DNA from 2 places in the Methylophilus sp. OH31 genome. Region 2 is predicted to be linked to the other one. Evidence: predicted binding sites of a transcription regulator. Region 2 holds the regulator's gene; the other holds the start of a gene.
What was found. Region 2 encodes FliA, which starts transcription of late flagellar genes. Its sites were predicted from a motif close to CTAAAGTTNNCNNAAANNNTGCCGATANNA; they were not measured.
Positions count from the first base shown of each region.

Region 1: a site for FliA is predicted at 3,338-3,367, ahead of flgM (flagellar biosynthesis anti-sigma factor FlgM). Genes of this name have one in related genera too.

Region 1 covers NZ_BAUS01000012.1:91,756-98,241, reverse strand. Annotated here, with positions in the region: gene OH31_RS13385 (nucleoside-diphosphate sugar epimerase/dehydratase) at 1-379, shown strand, start outside; gene OH31_RS13380 (ATP-binding cassette domain-containing protein) at 473-2,395, shown strand; gene OH31_RS13375 (flagella synthesis protein FlgN) at 2,471-2,947, opposite strand; gene flgM (flagellar biosynthesis anti-sigma factor FlgM) at 2,953-3,270, opposite strand; gene flgA (flagellar basal body P-ring formation chaperone FlgA) at 3,455-4,216, opposite strand; gene flgB (flagellar basal body rod protein FlgB) at 4,468-4,899, shown strand; gene flgC (flagellar basal body rod protein FlgC) at 4,916-5,320, shown strand; gene OH31_RS13350 (flagellar hook assembly protein FlgD) at 5,341-6,009, shown strand; gene flgE (flagellar hook protein FlgE) at 6,052-6,486, shown strand, end outside.
Region 2 covers NZ_BAUS01000002.1:971,352-977,837, reverse strand. Annotated here, with positions in the region: gene flhA (flagellar biosynthesis protein FlhA) at 1-1,917, shown strand, start outside; gene flhF (flagellar biosynthesis protein FlhF) at 1,919-3,274, shown strand; gene OH31_RS06525 (hypothetical protein) at 3,267-4,061, shown strand; gene OH31_RS06520 (RNA polymerase sigma factor FliA) at 4,080-4,814, shown strand; gene OH31_RS06515 (flagellar motor protein) at 4,814-5,566, shown strand; gene OH31_RS06510 (flagellar motor protein MotB) at 5,566-6,474, shown strand; gene OH31_RS06505 (bifunctional diguanylate cyclase/phosphodiesterase) at 6,471-6,486, opposite strand, start outside.

The DNA.
Region 1 (6,486 bases), on a different contig from region 2:
GGTCAGGATTATCGACCTGGCGCGCGATATGATTAAATTATCGGGTCTGCAAGAACAAGATATCCGCATTGAGTTTACCGGCTTGAGGCCAGGGGAAAAGCTGTACGAAGAGTTGTTGGCAGATGATGAAAATACCCTGTCCACCAGCCATGAAAAATTACGTATTGCACAAGCGCGCAGTGCAGATGCACGCTGGCTGGCTAATTTGCTGGAATGGTTAAGCAATATTCCACATTTGCAAGAAGCACAAATCAAGCAAGACCTGCAGCGTTGGGTGGAGGAATATCAACCCGATACCCGCCCTGCACCTGATGTTTCGCTGCGCGGTGGTGCATTGTCGCTAGACACCCTGCCCTCGCCTTCACAACAGATACACTGATAGATTCTTTTATTTACGCATTAAGCTTAGTGTATGGTTTGATGTCGTTTACAATATCGAATCGATTCAACAACCTCTGCCACATCCCCCTTTATGCCTCATATTACGCTTGATAATGCCAGCCTGGCATTTGGTCATCATGCCTTGCTTGCCCAAGCCTCATTTCAGTTAGATCCGGGTGAACGCGTCGGTTTGATTGGCCGCAATGGTGCCGGTAAATCCAGTTTACTGAAAGCCATTGCCGGTACCATCAAACTGGATGACGGCACTGTATGGCGCGCACCGAACGTACGCGTGGTCTATGTACCACAGGAACCTGAACTGGATAATGCGCACACCGTATTTGAAGCCGTGGCAGAAGGTTTGGGCAGCTTGCAGCAAACCATCATTGATTACCATCAGGTCACCCATGATATGGGAATGCCGGATGCCAACATTGAGGCCTTGATGGAGCGCATGCAGGCATTACAGCATGAAATGGATGCACAAAATGGATGGGTAGCGCAATCACGTGTCGAAACCGTGCTTAGCCGCTTAAAGCTGGATGCGGATGTATTGGTCTCAACACTTTCTGGTGGCTGGCGTAAACGCGTTGCGCTTGGGCGGGCGCTGGTGGCAGAGCCTGAGGTACTACTACTCGACGAGCCAACCAACCATCTGGATCTGGAAGCGATCGAGTGGCTGGAAGATTTGTTACTGGGATTTAATGGCAGCGTGTTGTTTATTACCCACGACCGTCGCTTTTTAGACAAATTGGCCACACGCATTACCGAACTTGACCGTGGCAATCTGACAGACTTTGTTGGCAATTTTTCACAATATCAAATTAAAAAAGAAGAGCTGCTCGCCGTTGAAGAAACGCATGCGGCTAAGTTCGATAAATTTTTAGCACAGGAAGAAGTCTGGATCCGGCAGGGGATTAAAGCACGCCGTACACGTAATGAAGGGCGCGTAAGAAGACTGGAAGCGCTACGTTTAGACCGTGCAGCCAGACGTGAGCGCCAGGGCGATGTCAAACTCAACCTGGATGCTGGCGAACGTAGTGGGAAACTGGTGGCAGAGCTTGACCAGGTCTATAAGTCCTATGATGATAAAACCTTAATTAAAGGCTTCAGTACCCGTATTTTACGTGGCGATAAAATTGGTTTACTGGGTCCAAACGGGATTGGAAAATCCACGCTATTGAAACTTATTTTAGGGGACATTGAAGCAGATAGTGGCGACATTCAGCGCGGCACAAAAATCAATGTCGCTTATTTTGACCAGATGCGGGAGCAGCTGGATGAAGAAGCCACATTGGCCGATACCATTAGCCCGGGTTCAGACTTTGTTGAAATCGGCAATGAGCGTAAACATGTGATCAGTTACCTGGAAGACTTCCTGTTTCCGCCACAACGCTCACGCTCACCAGTGAAATCACTTTCTGGTGGTGAACGCAACCGTTTACTGTTGGCACGCCTGTTTGCACGCCCTGCCAACGTCCTGGTGCTGGATGAGCCGACCAATGACCTGGATATTGATACGCTGGAGTTATTGGAGACGCTATTACAGGATTACTCAGGCACCCTTTTCCTCGTCAGCCATGATCGGGCTTTTCTGGAAAATACCGTCACCCAAGTGATTGCGTTTGAAGGCCAAGGCAAATTAACCGAATTCGGCGGTGGTTACGATGACTGGTTAAGATTTAGCCAGAATCGTAGTAGCAAACCAACCTCTACGTCAAAAGTATCTGCTGCCGCTTCAGCATCAAATACACCCGCGCCTATAGTCACAACCCAAACGGTCACTCCCCGAAAAACGTTGAGCTTCAAGGAACAGCGTGAGCTGGAAGCATTACCCGCAGAAATTGAACAACTGGAGCAAGAGCAAGCCGAGATCCAGGCCCAATTTGCACAAGGTGATATTTATAAACAGGCGCCTGAGCGAGTGAAACTACTACAGGACAGGCTAAGCGAAATTGAGCTGCTGGTCATGCAGAAGCTCACGCGCTGGGAAACGCTAGAAAATTCGATTTAAGGCAATTTGCCAGCGTTAAAAGCAAAACAGCCGAAGAGCATCTCTTCGGCTGTTTTTTTATCGTGTGAACAGTGTCTAGACTGAAAAGCCGCTACGACTGCTGTTTGCCCGGTGGGCTTGACCATTTTTGCCATAAAACTGTGGTGCAGAACTCTTACCATTCAATGCATCCAGCTTTTCCTGATTGCGCAAAAAGTGCTTGTTAATCAGGATACCGTTCAAGCGATTTAATTCTTTTGCCTGTGTCAGCTCTTGCTGAAAAGTGACCCACGCACTATCTAATAACTGGCTGGATTGCTTTTGTAACCAGACCGACATGCCCTGCTCATTCGGCTCAAAGCCTGCTGCGGCCAGCGCGTCATAGCGTGAGTTGGCAGCGGCACCTAATGCTTGTAGCAGCTCAACCCGCTTGTCTACCATGCGCTCAATCACGTCCAGGTCAGCAGTGACCAGGGCCGACTGCTCAGACTGCAAATCACTCAATAACTCTGATACCAGCGCGGCGTCTTTCTCAAACGTCACTGGAGAAGATAAATGATTTGCAGTAGTCATAATTGTCAGCCTTTATTCGGTTGTATCAAGTCTTTAACAGTTTGCAACAAGCCATCAGCCACTTTGGCGGTATCCACCGAAAAATCGCCACGCGCGATTGCGGCTTTGATTTCTTCGACTTTATTGGTGTCAAACACCTCGCCAGAGGCCAATCCAGCTTCTAATGACTGCAACTGCACGGAGGCAGAAGATAAAGTCACATTGTCTGAAGAGGCAGTAGATGTGCTCGCTGCTTTCTCGCTGCTTTTATTCGCAGTCCCTTTTTCCAATGTCGGCTTGTCTACGCCAACACCCATTTTTTTAATCGAATCTGAAATGTTCATGCCGTACCTCTTCTGATTTTGAATTGTTTCAGGGCTTATCAAAGTCAAAACCCTCATTCGTTAACAGTACTATCGGCATAGTTTAAGCGAACTTTAGTGCTTAATACACTTTTTATCGCATGTTTATAATTTTCAGACATTTTTCAATTAAGCTATTTTTTAATTAAAAGGGTTGTCCATCTGACTAAAAGCGCACGTCCACCTTACCGGAAGACTGCGCGACGCCTTTTACAATCTGGCCACTGCTGACTTTCACATCAACCACCTGGCCAACATTTGCGGTTTGCATGGCAGTGCCATCAGCCGAGATCACAAAGCCATCACCACGACTATTTAACTGTACAGTTTGCCCTTGCATAATCACCGGCACCGACTTGAGCAATTCAGGTCTTAACACCGTGCCCAATGGCAAATTTAATGCTGCCTGTTTACCAGCCAACATAGACAAGTCAGTAATAATGCCTGCTGGCAATTTGCTTAAATCACCAGACTGCATGACCACGTCTGTGGGTTGCACTGGTGAACCCTGGCCAACCGGCAAACCGGTGACGGCATATTCTCCCCATACCTGCACATCGGCCTGAACATACAGTGTCCATGGCTTAGTCTCAGATTGCAGGCAACGCACGCCAATATGGGTTTTACCCCACAAACGCGCGCCTTGTACGGTAAAGCCTTCCATCAATGCACACTCTGCAATGCGGATATGGCTGTCCAGCGGTTGAATCTCGATATTGACTTTGCCCGGATAGCCTTGTGTCTGGCTTTGTACATACTGCATCACTGTTTGATAGAGGCGGCTGTGCATGTCATTTCCTGCAGAGGCTGCGCCGACCGCATGCTGATTCGCAATCACAGCACGGTCTGCCGCGTACGCAGACACGCTCATCAGCCATAACAGGCTAACAATAAGCATCATCACAATCTGGGGCTGGTGTTGTTTCATGTGCCCTATTCTACGCATCACGGGCAAGTTTAATCCCGGAATTAAAGGGGATTTCCCCCGTTTAATTGCAGAATCATTGCATAGGCCGCGGCGTACACTAGGCATAGCTAGTAAAAGTCATATGCGTGAAAGCAGACCTGCTTATTCGGGTTAACGGTCGCAGAGGACAAAACTTTAGAGGTTCGAAAGCAACAAGTTTTGAACAGGGCTTTCGAACAGGGCTTGAGAAACAGCCAGGAAAGGATAAAACGATGATAAACAAACTGGACGCCGCACTGAATTTCCATCAGACGGCATTGCGCGTGCGCAATGAACGTCAAGAGCTGTTGGCATCGAATATTGCCAATGCAGATACACCGCAATATAAAGCGCGTGACATCGACTTTCAGTCTGCCATGAAGGCAGCGCTGCAACCGAATGCTTCTGCCGGCACCACAACAAGCAATGGCGCATTGCAACAAACCAATGCTGGCCATATGAATGGCACGGGCGGCAGCGGCTATGTCAGCACAGGCGACCCGCTGTTCCGCGCAGTGGTGCAAGGCTCTGCTGATGGCAACACCGTCGATATGGATGTGGAGCGTAATGCTTATGTCGATAACGGCATCCGTTATGAGGCCAGCCTGACCATGATAGGCGGCCAGATTAAGAAAATGCTGTCCGCAATTAACGGCCAGCAATAATTAAAGGAGGTCTGTCATGTCTCTGTTTAACGTATTCAAAATTTCCGGCTCAGCCATGAGTGCGCAATCCATGCGCCTGAACACGGTGGCCAGCAACCTCGCCAACGCCGACAGCGTGGTGAGCTCCGATGGCAAGCCCTACCAGTCTAAACAAGTGGTGTTTAAGGCAGTTCAGGATGCAGCCAACCAGAGCAGCACGGTTGAAGTGGATCGTGTCATTGAAGATAACAAGCCAGGCAAAATGGTCTACGACCCCAAACACCCGATGGCGAATGCCGATGGCTACATCACCATGCCTAATGTCAATGTGACTGAGGAAATGGTGAACATGATTTCAGCGTCACGCGCTTATCAAAACAACGTGGAAACCATGAACGCGGCAAAAACCATGTTGCTTAAAACATTGAATATCGGTCAATAACCTGCAGAAAGGACTTCAGCATGACCACCGTTAATACCAACAACCAGGTGTCACAAGATTTACTGAATTCAGTGAACACACGCAACACGGCCAGCACGACAGATGAAACACAAGACCGTTTCATGACCTTGCTGGTGACGCAGATGAAAAACCAGGACCCGTTGAATCCGATGGATAACGCCCAGGTGACCAGCCAGATGGCGCAGTTGAATACCGTGACTGGCATCAACAAGCTGAATGAAACCATGAGTAGCCTGATCGGCAGCGTACAACTCGGCCAGGCCTACCAGGCCACCAGCATGATAGGCCGCAATGTATTGGTAGAAGGCAAAACGCTGACCCATACAGAAACCGGCGGCTATTTCGGCGTCAATGTGCCTAATGGCGCAGACAGCCTGTCAGTCGCGATCAAAAACGGTTCTGGCGCCACCATACGCACACTGACGTTCGGTAAACAAGACGTAGGTGTCAATGCGTTGAGCTGGGATGGAAAAATGGATGATGGCACCGTCGCGCCTAGTGGTGACTATAGCTATGAAATCACCGCAAAAACTGGTGACACCACCGTCAGCAGTACCGCCCTGAGTCTGGCACAGGTACAAAGCGTCACCACCAGCACCAGCGGTGCCAAACTGAATTTGAGCAATAACACGACTGTGTCTGCCTCAGACATTTCAGAAATTTTCTAATTTTAATACCGACATTTTTAGTCCTTACCAAGGAGAGATAACATGGCTTTTTCACAAGGCTTAAGTGGTTTAAATGCAGCGTCCAAGGCGCTGGAAGTGATTGGCAACAACGTTTCTAACGCCAACACTGTTGGCTTTAAACAGTCTCGTGCAGAGTTTTCTGATGTGTTCGCGGCCTCCCTGAGTGGCGCGGGTACGACACAAATCGGTATTGGTACCAAAATTTCTGATGTGGCCCAGCAGTTTACACAAGGCAACATTACCGCGACCAATAACACACTGGATGTGGCAATTAACGGTGCCGGCTTCTTCCGTTTGAGCAACAACGGTGCGGTGACCTATACCCGTAACGGCCAATTCCAGATGGATAAGAATGGCTACATTGTCACCAGCGACGGCAAACGCCTGATGGGTAACAGCGCAGACAACCTCAACGGTTCCAGCCCGGTAGAAATTCAGATTGATACCAGTGATTTG
Region 2 (6,486 bases):
CAAACCACCAAGCCGCTGGACTTTATCGCCTTCCCTACCGTGCTGCTGATGACCACCATGCTGCGCCTGGCGCTCAACGTGGCCTCTACCCGCGTCGTGCTGACTGAAGGCCATGCTGGCCCGGATGCGGCCGGTAAAGTGATTGAAGCGTTTGGCCACTTTTTGATTGGTGGTAACTACGCCGTCGGTATTGTGGTGTTTGTGATCCTGACCATTATTAACTTTACCGTGATCACCAAAGGTGCTGGCCGTATTGCTGAAGTCGGCGCCCGTTTCACCTTGGATGCGATGCCTGGTAAACAAATGGCGATTGACGCTGACCTGAACGCTGGCCTGATTGGCGAAGACGAAGCACGTCGCCGCCGTAAAGAAGTTGGCCAGGAATCAGAATTCTACGGCGCGATGGACGGTGCCAGTAAATATGTGCGTGGTGATGCCATTGCCGGTATTTTGATCATCATCATCAATATTGTTGGCGGCCTGATTGTTGGCATGGTGCAACATGACCTCGCTTTTGATGAAGCGGTTAAAAACTACACCATGCTGGCGATTGGCGATGGCCTGGTGGCACAGATCCCTTCACTGGTGATCTCAATCGCTGCCGGTGTGGTGGTTTCCCGCGTGGCCAACAACGAAGACATCGGCGGCCAACTGATTAGCCAACTGTTTGAAAATCCACGTGTGCTGACCGTGACTGCCGGCATTATCGGCGGCATCGGCCTGATCCCAGGCATGCCACACCTGGCTTTCCTGGGTCTGGGTGGTTTGCTGGGTGGCCTGGCTTATAACGTGAAACAAAAACAGGAAAAAGCCAAACAACAAGCCGTGCTGGAACCACAGCCAGAAGACAAACTGGCGCCAGCCAGCGAAGCCGAAGAAGCAACATGGAACGATGTGCTGCCAGTTGACACCATTGGCCTGGAAGTCGGTTACCGACTGATTCCTCTGGTGGATAAAGGCCAGGGCGGCGAACTGCTCAAGCGTATCAAAGGCATCCGCAAAAAGTTTGCCCAGGAAATTGGCTTTTTGGCGCCAACGGTGCATATCCGCGACAACCTGACCCTGAAACCAAACGCCTATCGCATCACCATGAAAGGTGTAGAAATGGCCAGTGGTGAGTCTAACTTCAGCCAGATGCTGGCGATTGACCCAGGTGCCGTCACCGGCGAGCTTGATGGCGCGAAAACAACCGACCCGGCATTTGGCCTGCCAGCGGTATGGATTGAGCCAGACCGTAAAGAATATGCCCAAAGCCTGGGCTATACCGTGGTCGACGCAGGCACGGTGATTGCCACCCACCTCAACCATATTATTTCACTGAATGCAGGCGAACTGCTGGGCCGTCAGGAAGTACAACAGTTGCTGGACCATATGGGCAAAGACTCCAGCAAGCTGATTGAAGAAATCGTGCCAAAAATGATTACGCTGTCCAGCCTGCAAAAAGTATTGCAAAACCTGCTTAACGAAGGCGTGCATATCCGCGATATGCGCTCCATCCTTGAAACACTGGCTGACCATGCACAATACACCCAGGACACGAATGACCTGACTTCCATGGTGCGTATCAAACTCGGCCGCGCCATTGTGCAGGACCTGTTCCCATACAGTAATGAAATTACCGCCATGACGCTGGATGGCCAACTGGAAAGACTGTTGTTGCAAGCCTTGCAAAACAATCAGTCCAACCAGAGCGTGATTGAGCCTGGCATTGCAGAAAGACTGTCGCAACAAACTGAAGTCGCTGCCAGACAACAAGAGCAAATGGGCCTGACACCCGTTCTGCTGGTCGCTGCCCCGCTACGCCAGGCTTTATCCAGATTTTTAAGAAGAACCGTCCCGCATCTCAGAGTGCTGTCGCATGATGAGCTGCCAGATAACAAATCCATTCGTGTCACCAGTTTAATCGGAGCGCAATAATATGAACATCAGAAGATTTTTTGGCAAAAATGCACGTGAAGCATTGGCGCAAGTCAAACAGGCATTAGGGGACGATGCCATTATTGTCGCGAACCGTAGTGTCAATGGCGGCACCGAAATCATGGCTATGCTGGAAACGGATATTGCATCCAACGCCAGCTCAGCGCCGACCGATATGGGCACGGATCAATCTCGCAGCTTGCTGGACTTTGTGAATGCACAAGGCCAGCCGACTCGCCAGGCAGCGCCGCAAGCGGCGATGCCTGCACCTGGCGTGCAAAATAACACGCCAGTGGCTGAAGAGCCCCCCGCCAATGAAGGTGCCATCATGGATATGCTGAAACAGCATAGCGAACAACAGGAACAGGCTTACCAGGTGGCGACGCAAACACTGGAAGACAAAATGATGGGCATGATGCAGGAAATGCGTCAGATGCGTAGCCATTTTGAAACCCAGATGAGCGCGATGACCTGGCAGCATCACTTGCAACACAGCCCGGCTAAATCCAAAGTGCTGAGCACCCTGCTCTCTGCCAACTTCAGCGCCTCACTGTCACGCCAGATTGCTGAAAAAATGCCACAACACATTGATGTCAACAAAGCACCAATGTGGGCCAAAGAAGTGATTAGCCGTAACCTGCATACACTGGACGACGAGGATGCATTGCTGGACCGTGGCGGCATCTACGCCCTGGTTGGCCCGACAGGTGTGGGTAAAACCACCACCACAGCCAAACTGGCCGCACGTTATGTGATGAAACATGGCACCCAGAACCTGGGCCTGATCACCACCGACAGCTACCGTATCGGTGGTTACGAACAACTGCGTATCTACGGCAAGATCCTGGGCGTAATGGTGCATGCCGTCAAAGACGAAGAAGACCTGAAAATTGCGCTGAATGAACTGAAAAACAAACATATGATCCTGGTAGACACGGTAGGTGTCAGCCAGCGTGATCAAGCCGTGACTGAGCAGCTTTCCATGTTAAGCCGTGCCGATAGCCCAATTCAGAAATTGTTGTGCCTGAATGCCACCTCTACCGGTGACACGCTGACCGATGTGATGCGTAGCTACAAAAAACATGATATCGCTGGTTGTATCGTCACCAAGCTGGACGAAGCCGCAGCGATTGGCAACGTATTGGATGTATTGATCCGCGAACGCATGCGCTTGTTTTACACCACCAGTGGCCAGCGTGTGCCTGAAGATATTGAAGTGGCCGACAAACCAGCACTGATCGAACGCGTGCTGACGCCGCATCAGGCCAGTTTGCCTTACCAGTACCTGGACGAAGAGTTGCCGCTGGTGATTTCCAGCATGATGCAAACGGCTGGCCAGGAGCAGCAACATGTTTAATTACCGCGACCAGGCAGATGGTTTGCGCCGCATTATGGCCAAGACGTCGGCACGGATTATCAGTGTGATCGGCGCCAATGGCCAGGCTGCCACGCCGTGGATGCGCAATCTGGCACTGGGCATGCTCGCCCCTGAGCAACGCTTGCTGTTGATACACGCGAACCGCCAGCCAGCGCTCGCGCACTCATTACAGTCGATTGTGACGCACAACAGTGCACTCAAACGCGCCATTCTCAAACATCCGCAAGGCTATGACCTGACCTGTTTGGCTGAAAATGACCTGTTAACCTCGCCTTTATCTCAAGATTTAAAAGTGCAACTGGACGGTATAGTGAAGCAACTTTCGTACGATTACGATACCGTCATGATAGAAGCACAGCTGGATACACAAGACCACAGCTTGATGATGCCATTGATTGCCGAGCATGAACTGGTGATTCAAATGGACAGATCTGAAGCGGCCATTAAAGCCGCCTATACGACGATCAAGCATATCAGCCAGCAACATGGCCAGATTCCTTTGGGTGTGGTTGTCACAGGGGCCAATCATGATCAGGGTCAACAATACTTTATGCGTTTGAACCAGGTATGCAAACAGTTTCTGGGCGTCACCCTGGACTTTATCGGCGCGATGCCGCTAGAAGAGCCAGCGGGTGCCGCGCAGAAAAAAACAGGCAATGCCAAGACAGAGGTCGCCAAGGCTGGACAGACCGCATTGGCGTTTAAATCAGTGGCACATCGTCTCGAAAAACAACGGATCACCACGCCATCGCTGGCTGTTGCCTAAAGTAAAAAGAGGAAAAACATGTATACCGCTAAAGGCAAGACTCAAAATACAGATCAAATGCTGAAACAGCATAGCGGCTTGGTCAAAAAAATGGCTTATCAGTTAAAAGCCAAGCTGCCCTCCTGTGTCGAGCTCGATGACTTGGTGCAAGCCGGCATGATCGGCCTGATGGATGCGATTCAGCGTTACGAAGATAATCACGGCGCACAATTTGAAACCTATGCGTCACAGCGCGTGCGTGGAGCCATGCTGGATGAGTTACGCGGCGCTGACTGGCTGCCACGCGGCATTCGCAAAAATATGCGCGATATCGAAGTCGCCGTACAGCAACTGGAACAAAAGTTTGGCCGTCCGCCAACTGAGTCCGAGATTGCCAAGCATATGAACTTCACGCTGGATGACTACTATGACGTCTTGAGCGATTGCCAGGGCCACCAGCTGATTTACTACGAAGACTTTCAGGACGACGATGGCGGCGAGCACTTTCTTGACCGTTATGTCGATGATGATACCAGTGACCCTGTCAAATCATTGCTGGAGAGTGATTTCCGCGAGGCATTGATCGACTCGATCGACCACTTGCCCGAGCGCGAAAAAATGCTCATGGGCTTGTATTACGAGCAAGAGCTCAACCTGAAAGAGATCGGCGCCATTATGAGCGTCTCAGAATCACGCGTCTGCCAGTTGCATAGCCAGGCAGTGGCGCGCTTGCGTGCCTCTATGCGCGATAAATCCTGGACCGGAGTGGCCTGATGGATTGGGGCAGTATCGCCGGGCTGGTCATCGCCCTCGCCGGACTGGTAGTTGGTCAAGTCATCGACGGCGGTCACCTTAACTCGCTGATGCAGCCTGCAGCGTTTGTCGTCGTCATTCTCGGCACGACTGGCGCGGTGTTGCTGCAAACCGAATTCAAGCAATTCATCAAAGGCATGCGCATGCTACGCCTGGTGTTTGTGCACCCACAGGACGATAGAAAAAAACTCGCCATTAAAATCAATCAATGGAGCTTGCAGGCACGCAAGGAAAGCGTGTTGTCGCTAGAAAGTTATATCAAGCGCGAGCAAGATCCTTTCGTACGCAAAGGCTTGCAATTGCTGGTTGACGGTACGCCCGCTGACCGTATTCGCGAAGTATGTGCCATTGATATGTACTACTATGAATTACAGGAACGCGAAGCCGTCAAAATCTGGTCGGCTGCTGGCGGTTATGCGCCAACAGTTGGTATTCTGGGAGCTGTACTGGGCCTGATTCACGTCATGGAAAACTTGTCTGACCCGGCCAAGATCGGTAGTGGCATTGCGGTTGCCTTTGTGGCCACCATTTATGGTGTGGCATTGGCTAACCTGGTATTTTTGCCGATTTCAAATAAATTAAAAGGCCATGTCCAGCACGAAATGTCCAGGCGTGAGATGTTGCTCAATGCCTGGGTATCGATTGCCCGCGGGGATAATCCTAAACTGGTCACTGAGCGCCTTGAGTCCTACCTGCACCTGCGGGAGTCCTGATGTACAGACGCCACAAGCTGGACGAGGACGATGAAAGCCACGAACGCTGGCTGATTTCTTACGCCGACTTTATCACCCTGCTATTTGCCTTTTTTGTGGTGATGTACGCGACCTCGACCATCAACCTGAATAAATACCGCGCACTCTCCAGTGCCGTGGTCACTGCGTTTCAAGGCAAACCGGGGCAAACGGATGCACCTGAAGCCCAGACACAAGCCACGTTGCAGAACCAGAGCTCCGTGCTCAAGCCCTTGCCATTAAGCTATTTATATCAAGAGAAAAAGCTGCGCGACCAGGAAAAGGTACGCGCGATCGGCCAGCAAGTGGCGAATGCACTCACGCCATGGATAGAACAGAAACTGATCACGGTGTACCAGTCTGAACTCGGGATTGAGGTTGATATTCAAAGCAACCTGCTGTTTAACAACAATCAGACGAGCTATAGCGCACAAGCACCAGCGATCTTGAATGCACTGAGTGCGCAGCTAAAAAACGAATACCGCACCATACAGGTCGAAGGCCATAGCGATAAACAACTGTTTAGTGGTCAGGCAGATGCAGAAACCAAGCGTTGGGAATTAACGGCAGCACAAGCCGCGCATATCACCGCCAGCCTGGTCGCGCAAGGCATTGCCAGCAAACAACTGACCGCCATCGGCATGGCAGAGACCAAGCCTGTGTCGAGCAGCGACAATGCGCTGGCACAAGCAATGAATACGCGCATGACTATCCGTATTTTAACGGCTGAAAGCAGTGCCCAGCAAACCAGCAATGTGGCTAACAGGCAAGAAATACAGGCTGGTGCAGTGGATGTCACATCACCGTCAACAGAAGCCGCACCTATTTCAGCGCCGGCACCAGAAGCAAGCCAAGAGACAACCAGCGCAGCAACACCATCAGTCCGCTAAACCAGCGCTTCC